Regions from separate parts of the Acidovorax sp. 69 genome, predicted to be linked through region 1. Evidence: predicted binding sites of a transcription regulator. Region 1 holds the regulator's gene; the other holds the start of a gene.

Region 1 (5,834 bases):
ATCGTCTGGATTGCGGTGGCTCTTTGGACGGGCTTCACGTTCGTGGGCTACTTTGTGCCTATTCGTGAGCTGGGCAGCGAGTTGCTGATCCTGGAGGGCGGCTGGCAACTCTTCTGGGTGCTTTTTTATGGCTTTGCCACTTACGGCAATGCAGGTTTCATGCGCGAGCAGGTGTGCAAGTACATGTGCCCCTATGCTCGTTTCCAGAGTGCCATGTTTGACAAGGACACCCTGATCGTGAGCTACGACGTGGAGCGGGGCGAGCCCCGAGGTCCGCGTACCAAGACAGTGGATTACAAGGCCAAGGGCCTGGGTGATTGCATCGACTGCACGCTGTGTGTCCAGGTGTGCCCGGTGGGTATTGATATCCGCAAGGGCTTGCAGTACGAGTGCATTGGTTGTGGTCTTTGTGTGGATGCGTGCAACACCGTCATGGACAAGATGCACTACCCGAAGGGACTGATTCGCTATTCCACCCAGAACGGTGTGGCCCAGCGCTGGACGCAGTCGCAGATTTTTCGACGCGTGTTGCGTCCCCGTGTGCTGATCTATAGCGCGGTGTTGGTGGCGCTCTGCTTGGCCATGCTTGCCAGCCTGGTCACGCGCACTCCGCTGAAAGTGGACGTTGTACGAGATCGTGCCGCACTTTCGCGCATCGTGGCCGGAGGCAAGTTGGAGAACATCTACCGCCTGCAGATCATGAATGCAACCGAGGGCGAGCAGCGCTACCGTATCAGCGCTCGTGGTCTGGATGGATTGGAAGTGTCTTCAGAGGCTGAAGTGGACATTGGACCTGCCGAGTCACGCTGGGTGGCTGTGCGGCTGCAAATACCGTATGGATCCGCCACACCGGGTTCCCATGCCGTTCAATTTGATGTGGGCGCGGTCGGGGCTGCCGCTCATGTCACTGAGAAATCTGTGTTTTTGGTGCCGCGCTGAGTGGCATCCTTGTGCAAGGTCGTTTTGGCCTTGTGTTGATCGAGATTGTTGAGGAGTAAATCGCATGTCTTCAAACCCAGCCATTGGATCTACGGCAGCGGCACCTTGGTGGAAGTTCGGCCATGTCTGGCTGGTGCTTGCCGGGCCGGCCATCGTGATCGTTGCCGGCTTTGTGACCTTATGGCTCGCGGTTTCGCGGCCCGATCCGGTGATTGCCGAGGATTACTACCGCAAAGGCATCGAGATCAACAAGACGCTGGAAGCGCCAGAAAAGAGCTTGGCACCGGCCATGAAGGCCCGTAACCATGCAGCTACGCCGGTGCAAGACCAGCCGCGCTGAGTTCAGTGAACATCCGGCGCTGCCGTTGTTGGGCAGTCCGTACAAGGAGTCAGGACTGATATGTGGATGCAACGCCTAATGTGGATAGCATGGCCCGCTTTTTTAATGGCGGGAGTGCTGGAGATGCTTGTTTTTGCAATGGTCGATCCGCAGGACCTGCATTGGTTTGGGCAGCCCTTGGCGCTCTCAAGACAGGGTGTTTATACCCTGGCGTTCTTCGCGTTCTGGATCATCACGCTGGCATCCAGTGCGTTGACCACGTTGCTGGCGATGTCGCCCTTTGAGGTCAATCGTTGCCCGGTGCCTGACGGTGAGCGGCCTGACGACTGTCGCAAGACACCCTCGTGTTCGTGAGGCGCTGACGCGAGCGCCTTGGGTGTATTAGAGCCTGTTGGCTGCAGTGCGGCCGCAGCTGGTCAGGTCAGTGGCAGGCCTGCTGGCTGTTCACGATCCGCTTGAGGGCATCCGTGTCCAGGATGCGGACGTGGCGCTGCTTGACTTCCACAATGCCTTCTTCCACAAACTTTGAGAACGTGCGGCTGACCGTTTCGAGTTTGAGGCCAAGGTAGCTGCCGATTTCCTCGCGGGTCATGCGCAGCACCAATTCAGACTGGGAGAACCCGCGTGCATGCAGACGCTGCACCAGATTCAGCAGAAACGCCGCGAGACGTTCTTCAGCGCGCATGCTGCCTAGCAGCAGCATGACACCATGTTCGCGCACGATTTCGCGGCTCATGATTTTGTGCACATGGTGCTGCAAGGCCGTGACTTCGCGGGACAGCTCTTCGATGCGGTCGAATGGCATGACGCAAACTTCGGCGTCTTCCAAGGCCACGGCATCGCAGGTGTGGTGGTCGTTCACGATGCCGTCAAGGCCGATGATTTCACCCGCCATCTGAAAGCCCGTGACCTGATCGCGCCCATCCTCGGTAGCCACGCAGGTCTTGAAAAAACCGGTGCGTATGGCGTACAGTGAGGTGAAGGATTCGCCATTGCGAAACAACGTGCTGCCGCGCTTGATCTTGCGTCGAACGGCGACAACTTCATCGATGCGCTGTAACTGCTCTTCGTTCAAGCCTACGGGCATACACAGCTCTCGCAGGTTGCAGTTGGAGCAGGCGACTTTGATGGTGAGCGGGTTCATAGGCGTGAGCTAGGTTTAGGTGTCGAGCATATCGCGCCCGGTTCGGTACGGCGACAAAGCCTCAAGGGGCGGTTGAGCGACTGACATGCATCAAATTGTCGCTGGTTGGCCCATTCGTTCGCTTGATGCAGGTCAAGGACATGATCCAGAGGGTACGGCACAGTCAGGGTGTACGCAAGGATATTCCCCCATGACTGCTGTTTCGCCCGATCTCCTGCGCCGTTTTGACGTGCCAGGACCCCGCTATACCTCCTATCCGACAGCCGACCGTTTTGTCGAGGCGTTTGGGCAGGACGACTATGTTCTGGCGCTGGAGCAACGCCGTTCTGGGTCCGTGGCCAAAGCGCTTCCGCTGTCCATCTATGTGCACATTCCCTTCTGCGAGTCGCTGTGCTACTACTGCGCTTGCAACAAGATCATTACCAAGCACCACGATCGCGCAGATGTCTATTTGCGCTACCTGAGCCGCGAGATTGATCTGCACACTGCGCACTGTGGTGTTGGGCAGGTGGTGAGTCAGCTGCATCTGGGTGGAGGCACGCCGACGTTTTTGTCCGACGCGGGACTGCGCGAACTCATGTCCATGCTCAAGCGCAGTTTCACCCTTGCGCCTGGGGGGGAATACTCCATTGAGGTGGATCCTCGCACCGTCAATGCGGATCGGTTGGCACTGTTGGCTGAGCTGGGGTTTAACAGACTTAGTTTTGGTGTGCAGGATTTTGACGCCGAAGTGCAAAAGGCCGTACACCGTATACAACCTGCCGAGCAGGTGTTTGCGTTGGTGGAGTCTGCGCGCTCGTTGGGTTTCGACTCAGTGAATGTGGACCTGATTTACGGTTTGTCGCGCCAGACCCCCGAGTCGTTTGACCGGACGTTGGCGCAGGTGGTCCAGTTGCGGCCAGATCGCATTGCGTTGTATGCCTACGCGCACCTTCCTGAGCGTTTCAAGCCCCAACGGCGCATCATTTCTGCCGAGCTGCCGACGGCATCAAGCAAGCTTTCCATGCTCTCGCGGTCGCTGGATGCTTTCATGGACGCCGGGTACGTGTATGTGGGCATGGACCACTTCGCTCTTCCCTCAGATGCCCTGGCCGTGGCCAAGCGGCAGGGGCGCCTGCATCGGAATTTTCAGGGCTACAGCACACAACCGGACTGTGATTTGATCGGGCTCGGGGTTTCTGCGATTGGGCGAGTAGGTGCCACCTACAGCCAGAATTCCAAGACGTTGGAAGAGTACTACGACTTCCTTGACCAGGGGCGTCTTCCTGTCGTACGCGGTTTGGCGCTGACGCGCGATGACTTGGTGCGCCGCGCGGCCATCATGGCCTTGATGTGCCAGGGCGAGCTGTTGTATGAGTCCATGGAGCAGGCTTGGCTGATCGACTTCCGGCAGTATTTTGCGGCAGAGATTGCCCAGCTGGAAGGCATGGCGGAGCAGGGCCTGGTACGTGTGGGGCCTGAAGGCATTGAGGTTACGGCCATGGGATGGTTCTTCGTGCGTGGTATCGCTATGGTGTTTGACCGCTACCTGCAGGCAGATCGCAACCGCGCCCGGTTTTCGCGCATCATCTAGTCTCTATGCTCGCAACGGTTGCCTCGACTGCCTTGCTCATGGGGCTCGCTGGCGGGTCCCATTGCCTCGCCATGTGTTCAGCTCCCTGCGGTGCTTTGGTAGGGCAGGCGGCTTCCAGCCAGGCGGTGGCGGGCAGATCCGAGCCAGTAGTCTTGCATTGGGCACCGCGTGGCGGTCTGGTGCGGCGTACTGCTGCCTTTCATGTGGGCCGTTTGATGGGCTACGCCGCAGCTGGTGCTTTGGCTGCCCTGGCGATGGACAGCCTTGCTTGGCTCACTCAGCAATCCACAGCTTTGCGCCCGGCATGGACCTTGATGCACGTGGCCGTCATGGCCTGGGGGCTCATGATGATGGTGCAATCTCGCCAGCCGGCCTGGGTGGAGCGGACAGGTCGTGTGGTGTGGGTGCGAGTCAGACCCCTGGTTGGTGCTCCCGGAGGCGTGTTCGCCGCAGGTGTCCTGTGGGCCTTGATGCCCTGTGGCTTGTTGTATTCGGCACTTCTGGTTGCGGCGTTGAGTGGCGGCGCACTGGAAGGGGCTTTGACCATGATGCTGTTTGCTGTCGGCAGTGGTGTCTGGCTATTGGCCGGGCCGTGGGCATGGACTCGCCTCAAGAGCCGTCTCAATACAGCGCGGGCTGAATGGGGGACTCGGGTTGCTGGGGGTTTGCTCTGTTCAGTGGCTGCCTGGGCACTTTGGATGGACCTGATCTACAAGCCTTCACTCTGGTGCCGCTGATCATTTTGGGCGGTCTGTCGCGGGGTTGCGCGAGCACCGGAGGTGTCTCTCCTGACCGGGGCTATCAGTGTTTCCGAAGTGTTGCCGAATCGCCGCGATGGCGCTGCACTTCTTAGACAAGCCTGCGGAACTGGTGATAATCTGCGTAACTATTGGTGGCATTGATGTCTCCATGTTTCGCGGCCGCCTGAAGTGAACTCTTCCATCCTTATTGACATCAGCCAACTGCGGGTCGGTATGTACATCCAGCTTGATGTAGGCTGGATGCATCATCCCTTCCCGGTCAGTAGCTTTCGGGTGGCATCGGCAGATCAGATCACTACGCTGCGTGGGCTGGGGCTGACCGAGGTACGGTATGTCCCCAAGAAGAGTGACCCCGCGCTCAAGGAGTTGGTGCCCGCTGCTTGGAGTGTGCCGGAGATGATCTCGCCGCCCACCAACGGCCTGGAGACTCCAGGTGTCCCCGCTGCCGTTGATCCAGAGGCTGCACGCAGGCGTCTGTTGCTAGATGCGCAGAATCGTGCTTTGGCCGCTTGCAATCAGAGATTTGCAGAGGCAACGCGCCAGTACCAGGCTTTGGAACGCGCGGTGTCTGACCACCCGGACCAGGCGCGCGACAAGGGCGAAGCGCTGGTATCTGGCTGTGTTTCGGAACTGCTGGAAAACGGTGACTCTGTCATCCGGCTGCTGTCGGAAGGCGTGGGTGAGCGCAACGCATTGCATCCCATCAATGTGATGGTCATCTCCCTGTTGCTGGGGCGTTCACTGGGCATGCAAAGTGCCGAGCTGCACGACTTGGGTGTGGCTGCACTCATTCACGATCTGGGCAAGCTCAAGCTCCCGCCCAACCTGCGCCAGCCGACACCTTCGATGCCATTGATGGAGCGCTCGCGCTATGAAACCCATGTGGGGGAGTCGGTGGCAATGGCCAAGCGCATGGGACTCTCCGATGCTGTGCTGACGGCCGTTGCCCGGCACCATGAGATGGCGGATGGCAGCGGTTTTCCGCTGCGGTTGTCGGGGGCAGACCTTGGGCGCACGAGCCAGGTGCTGGCTCTCGTCAACCGGTACGACCGAATGTGCAATCCTGCCGTTGGGGTG
Region 2 (5,834 bases), 2.7 Mb from region 1:
AGAGGCGACGCCACGGCCACACCGATGGACAACACAAACCATGCCAGCACAAGGCGGGCGAGCCAACGAAGGCTGCGGATGGTTTGAAGGCATGGCATGGCTGCGGATTGTAGGGGGCCTGCGGGCGAACTCCTTGACCGGGGTCATCTGCGCGACGGACTGCGCCCTCGCCCGCACCTAGGATGCATGCTGCATTCATCACAACATCGGAGACAACACCATGCTCACACTCTGCGGCTTTTCGGCCAGCAACTACTACAACAAGGTCAAGCTCGCCCTGCTCGAAAAAGGCCTGCCATTCACCGAAGAACGGGCCTGGGTGGGCGAGACCGACCGCAGCGCCAGCCCGCTGGGCAAGGTGCCCTATCTGCGCACCCCCAGGGGCCATTGTGCGAATCGGCCGTGATCGCCGACTACATCGAAGCGGTGCACCCAGAACACGCGCTGATCCCGGCCGACGCCTACCAGGCAGCCAAGGTGCGCGAGCTGATCACCTTTCTGGAACTGCACCTGGAACTGGTGGCGCGCAACCTGTATCCCCAGGCCTTTTTTGGCGGCACCGTGAGCGAAACTGCCAAGGAAAAGGTGGGGGCACAGCTGGAGAAGAACATTGCCGCCTTCGCCCAGCTGGCGAAGTTCAGCCCCTACGTGGGTGGCGACAGTTTCACCCTGGCCGACTGCGCCGCCATCGTGCACCTGCCGTTGGTCAGCTCGGCCACCAAGATCATCTATGGCCGCGACTTTCTGGCCGACCTGCCCGTGCGCGAATACCTCACCCGCATGGGCGAGCGCCCGCATGTGCAGCGCGTGAACGCCGACCGCAAGACCAACACCGCGGAAATGCTGGCGCGGCCGAAGAAATAATCGCCGCCAAAGCAGCGGCGAGGCGTCGCCCTCTCCCGCCCGGAGGGGGAATCACCGGTGGCGTGGGCCGTTATTTACGGTACGCCGGTTTCACGGCGCCTGCGCCGGAGGCGATTGCGTGGACGCGATGGCCTGTGCAATCACTCAGAACCGGGGTGCGCGTTTCTCACGCAGGGCCGCGACACCTTCGCGCGCATCGGGCCCGCCAAAGCCCATGAATTCCAGGGCCAGCGAGGTCTCGAACATCGGCCCCGCCTGGCGTAGCCACTGGTTAAGTGCGTGTTTGGTCCAGCGGATCGCCGTCTGCGAGCCAGCAGCCAGGCGGTCGGCCACCTCGTAGGCACGCGGCAGCAGCTCGGCCTCGTCCACCGCCAGCGATACCAGGCCGATGCGCTCGGCTTCTTCGCCACTCACCGGGTCGCACAGCAGCAGGTAATACTTGGCCTTGGCCATGCTGCACAAGAGGGGCCAGACAATGGCCGCGTGGTCGCCGGCGGCCACACCCAGGCGGGTGTGGCCGTCCACGATCTTCGCCCCCTTGGCCGCAATGGAGATGTCGGCCAGCAATCCCGCCACCAGCCCCGCGCCCACGGCCGGCCCGTGGATGGCCGAGACAATGGGTTTGTCGCAGTGCACGAGGTTGTAGACCAGATCGCGCGCCTCCTTCCAGATGCGGCAGCGCACCTCGAAATCCTCAGTCATGTCCTGCACCATGGCGAGGTCGCCGCCGCCCGAAAAGCCCGCGCCCTCGCCACTCAGCACGGCGCAGCGCACGCTGTCGTCGGCATTCACATCCCGCCAGATCTCGCACAGCTCGCGGTGGCCTACATGGCCTGCGGTGGGTAGCTTGCCGTTCAGGGCGCGCATCTGGATATCAAGCACGGCGCCGTCAACACCACGACGGGCAATGCGGAGGGTTTCGTAGCGCTGGTAGTCGCGCAAAGGCGTCGGTGTGGGCATGGCAACGTGCGCGCTGGGCGGCTTTGAGTGACAGGAGAAGACATTGTGGTGCGGCACCCTTTGGTCATGCCATCCATAGAACCCCGGAATGCAAGCGCCCCCCTCTGCTCCGGCACTTGATCTTGGTCAACCCACAGAGCCGCGTGCGGGCGCACCATGAAGGTATTCGATCACCCCGGAGACTTCGCATGGATACCACCCAAGCCGCCCCCTTCCGCCAGCCATTGCTGGCACAAAAGACTGCGCTTCTGGCGCAATTGGCCGAGCAACGCGGCGGAGTCATCGGCCGGGCCGAGGCCGCTGCGGATCACTTTGGCCAGCCCGAAGACCCGCGCGCCCAACTGGCCGCCGAGCGCGAACTGGAGTTCGCGCTGGACGAGCGCGAAACCACCCATCTGGCCGCTGTCGAAGCCGCACTGGCCCGTATTGATGCAGGCACCTACGGCGAATGCACGGACTGCGGCACCGACATCACGGCGGCCCGCCTGCAAGCGACCCCCGAGGCACCCCGCTGCGTGCACTGCCAGGAGAAGGCCGAGCAACATCGCCGGGCGGCGTGAACCCCACCCGATCCCCGCCCCATTTTTTCATCACTTCAAGAAAGCCGTTTCATGAGCACTTTTCACGCCGTTGTCTGGATGGACCACTCCGAAGCCCACGTGGTGATGTTTGACCGCGAACATACCGAGGCCCAACGCATCAAGTCCCGCAGCCACCACAAGCACCAGGGCAAGGCAGATGACCTCACCGCGTTCTTTGCAGACATCGCCCAGGCTTTGGTCAGCACCCGCGAAGTACTGCTGGCGGGCCCCGGGCTGGTGCGCAACCAATTCCGCGACTGGGCGGCAAAGCACCACGCCAGCGTGGCCGAGGTGGTGGTGGACTCCGTGGCAGCAGACCACCCCACGGACGCCCAACTGGTGGCCATGGCGCGCCAGTACTTCAAGAAGTTTGACAACATGGCGGTCGACCCGTCTCTCGCTTAATCCGTTCACCTCGCAACCCCATCACGGGGTTCCGGCTGCTATCCTTTGCAGGATGCGCAGCCTTTTTCACCTTGCCTTTCACGTCACCGATCTGGATGCTGCGCGTCGCTTTTATGGCGACGTGCTCGGCTGCCAGGAAGGCCGGAGCACCAACACCTGGGTGGACTTTGACTTCTTTGGCCACCAAATCTCGCTGCACCTGGGCACTCCTTTCACCAGCGCGCGCACCGGCCACGTGGGCGACCATCTGGTCCCGATGCCGCACTTCGGCGCGATTCTGGAGCTGCCCGACTGGCATGCACTGGCCGCACGGCTGAAGGCGGCGGGCACGGCTTTTGTGCTGGAGCCTCAAGTGCGTTTTGAAGGCCAACCGGGCGAACAGTGGACGATGTTCTTCCACGACCCCAGTGGCAATCCCATCGAGATCAAGGGCTTCCGTTCGCTGGACGGTGTGTACGCCACGTGAGCTATACCTTCGCGTCGGCCACCATCCTGCTTCTGCTGATCACCGATCCGCTGGGCAACATCCCCATCTTTGCCAATGCACTGCGCGGCGTGGCACCGGAGCGCCGTGCACGGGTGATCCTGCGCGAGGTGCTGATCGCGTTTTCGCTGCTGCTGGTGTTCCTGTTCTTCGGGGCGGAATTTCTGCGGGTGATGAACCTGAGCGATTTATCGCTTCAGATAGCGGGGGCCGTGGTGCTGTTTCTGATCGCGCTGCGCATGATTTTCCCCACGGCAGATGGCCCGCAGGCCGAACTGCCCGGCGAGCCCCTGATCGTGCCCCTGGCCATTCCCGCCCTGGCAGGCCCTTCGGCTCTGGCCACGGTCATGCTGCTGGTGGCCCAGGCTCCCGAACGCCGATGGGAATGGGTGGGTGCGCTGTGCGTCACCATGGCCGTGTGTGCCGTGGTGTTGCTGATGGCAGAACGCATTCAGCGCCTGGTGGGCGAGCGCGTGGTGATGGCGTTTGAGCGCCTGATGGGCCTGATCCTGGTCGCCATCTCGGTGGAAATGCTGATCCGGGGGATCAAGCAGCTCGCGCAGCAGCTATAGGACGGCCCCCTCAGAACGGGCCCGGCCATTGAGCCCCAAGTGGCGAACTAACGCCGCTGCAGCAGCGGCATCGAGCCCAGCGCAAACACCGAGTTGGGCACGCCCACCCGCGCCATCAAGGGTCGCGGCTTCGGCGCGAGCTTCGGCTTCGCCGCTGCGGCCGGGAGCGCGGCCTCATCCGGCACCCCGCCCTTTTCGAGTTGCTGGGCCACGAGGTCCTGCAGCGTTACCGACTGCAGGTACTCCATCACACGCGAGTTGAAGGTAGTCCACAACTCGCCGGTCATGGTCTTCACCTGTGCGGCCTGGCCCGTCCCCAAATTTTGCAGATCATCGGCCTTGAGGTTCTCGACCGCAAGAATGATCTCCGCTACAGACACCTGGTCCGTCCTGCGGGCCAGCGTGTAGCCTCCGCCAGGGCCCCGCGTGCTGTCCACCAGCCCGGCACGGCGCAAGGCGCTGAACAGCTGCTCCAGGTACGAAAGTGAAGTGCCCTGGCGCGCACTGATGGTGGACAGCGCCACCGGCCGCATCTTCTGGCGCAGTGCGAGATCGGTCATTGCCGATACTGCAAGTTGTCCTCTGGTGGTGATCCGCATCGTTGCTACTCCTTGTGAGCGTTGACAGTTCCTGGCCGCGGGCAAATCGCCACGGGCCTGGGCCAAGTCATCAATGTAGAGGTTTAAACACTTCGCGTATATTCGTTTTATTGAGTTTTATTGCTCGTTTTTTTCGAAGTGTTTCAGGGACTTTTCATGAACTTCAAGCACCTTCGCTATTTCTGGACGGTGGCCAAGGCCGGCGGCGTGATGCGCGCCGGCGAACAACTCCACACCACGCCCCAAACACTCTCCGGGCAAATCAAGCAGCTGGAAGAGTGGCTCGGCCACGATCTGTTCAGGAAACGGGGGCGCGGGCTGGAACTGACCAGCGAAGGCCGTGTCGCCCTGGGATATGCCGAGCAGATTTTTGCGCTCGGCGACGAGCTGGAGAAATCCATCCGTCTGTCACGGGGGCAGGAGAAACCGCTGGAATTCCGCGTGGGAGTAGCCGACTCCATTGCCAAATCGGTCGCTTACCACCTGCTGGAGCCCGCACTGGGCATGACCCAACGCGTGCACATGACTTGCCACGAGGGAAAATTTCCCGAGCTGATTGCGCAGCTGAGTCTGCACAAGCTCGACCTGGTCCTTGCAGACGAGCCCGTCTCCAAGAAGATCGGTGTGAAGGCCTTTAACCACCCCCTGGGGACCAGCGAGATGAGCTTTCTGTGTGCCCCTGCCCTGCGAAGGCAGCTGGAAGGGGTCTTTCCCCAATGCCTGCACGGCGCTCCTATGTTGATTCAGGGGCCCATGTCGTCCGTGCGGCAGCAGTTGGACCACTGGCTCAACAAGCACCACCTCCAGCCCCGCTTGGTCGGCGAGTTCGACGACAGCGCCCTGATGAATGCATTTGGCCGCGAGGGGCGTGGCATTTTTACGTCCCCGACCGTATTGGACGAGGAAACCACCGCCCAATTCGGCGTCGAAGTCATTGGCCGGTCTTCAGAGTTAGTGGAAGAGTTCTTTGCCATCTCTATCGAGAGACGAATCACTCACCCTTGTGTGGTGGCAATCACCAAAGCCGCAAAGGCAGACCTGTTTGCGAGCTGAGTGAAATGCACGAGGCTGCTACACCGCAGAGCATTGCTCTCCCCATACACCCTGGGAAGCCTGCGCAGCGATGCTTTCCGGGGAGATAGGGGAGATTCGCATATTGAGCCGCAGCACACCGGCACCTGCAGGATGGCTATATGCAGCCTGTCAGGCGTGTGGAGCAACCCAGCAGCCCCCAACGAAGAAAAACGGAAACTGGGTGCGGCCCCTGAGCCATTGTTCAGGGGCACAAACAAAAACGCCCACTATGAAGTGAGCGTTTTTGTTTAGCAGATTTTGCTATTTTTTTGGTTGCGCGAGAACTTTGGGTTAT

The links. The regulator FNR, encoded in region 1, switches genes on or off when oxygen is low (the NO sensors DNR and NnrR bind a similar motif). The targets are predictions, from matches to a motif close to TTGATNNNNATCAA.
Region 2: a site for FNR is predicted at 1,941-1,954, ahead of CLU85_RS02955 (TraR/DksA family transcriptional regulator). Genes of this name have one in related genera too.

What each region holds. Positions count from the first base shown of each region.
Region 1 is NZ_PGEP01000001.1:3,292,527-3,298,360, reverse strand. Features, by position in the region: gene ccoG (cytochrome c oxidase accessory protein CcoG) at 1-939, shown strand, start outside; gene CLU85_RS15080 (FixH family protein) at 1,004-1,279, shown strand; gene CLU85_RS15075 (hypothetical protein) at 1,340-1,633, shown strand; gene fnr (fumarate/nitrate reduction transcriptional regulator Fnr) at 1,701-2,423, opposite strand; gene hemN (oxygen-independent coproporphyrinogen III oxidase) at 2,614-3,996, shown strand; gene CLU85_RS15060 (sulfite exporter TauE/SafE family protein) at 4,002-4,733, shown strand; gene CLU85_RS15055 (HD-GYP domain-containing protein) at 4,926-5,834, shown strand, end outside.
Region 2 is NZ_PGEP01000001.1:629,916-635,749, reverse strand. Features, by position in the region: gene CLU85_RS02970 (DUF2946 family protein) at 1-98, opposite strand, end outside; partial or broken gene CLU85_RS02965 (glutathione S-transferase) at 221-864, shown strand; gene CLU85_RS02960 (enoyl-CoA hydratase/isomerase family protein) at 1,009-1,824, opposite strand; gene CLU85_RS02955 (TraR/DksA family transcriptional regulator) at 2,013-2,384, shown strand; gene CLU85_RS02950 (hypothetical protein) at 2,436-2,810, shown strand; gene CLU85_RS02945 (VOC family protein) at 2,863-3,276, shown strand; gene CLU85_RS02940 (MarC family protein) at 3,273-3,866, shown strand; gene CLU85_RS02935 (Rrf2 family transcriptional regulator) at 3,914-4,465, opposite strand; gene nhaR (transcriptional activator NhaR) at 4,622-5,518, shown strand.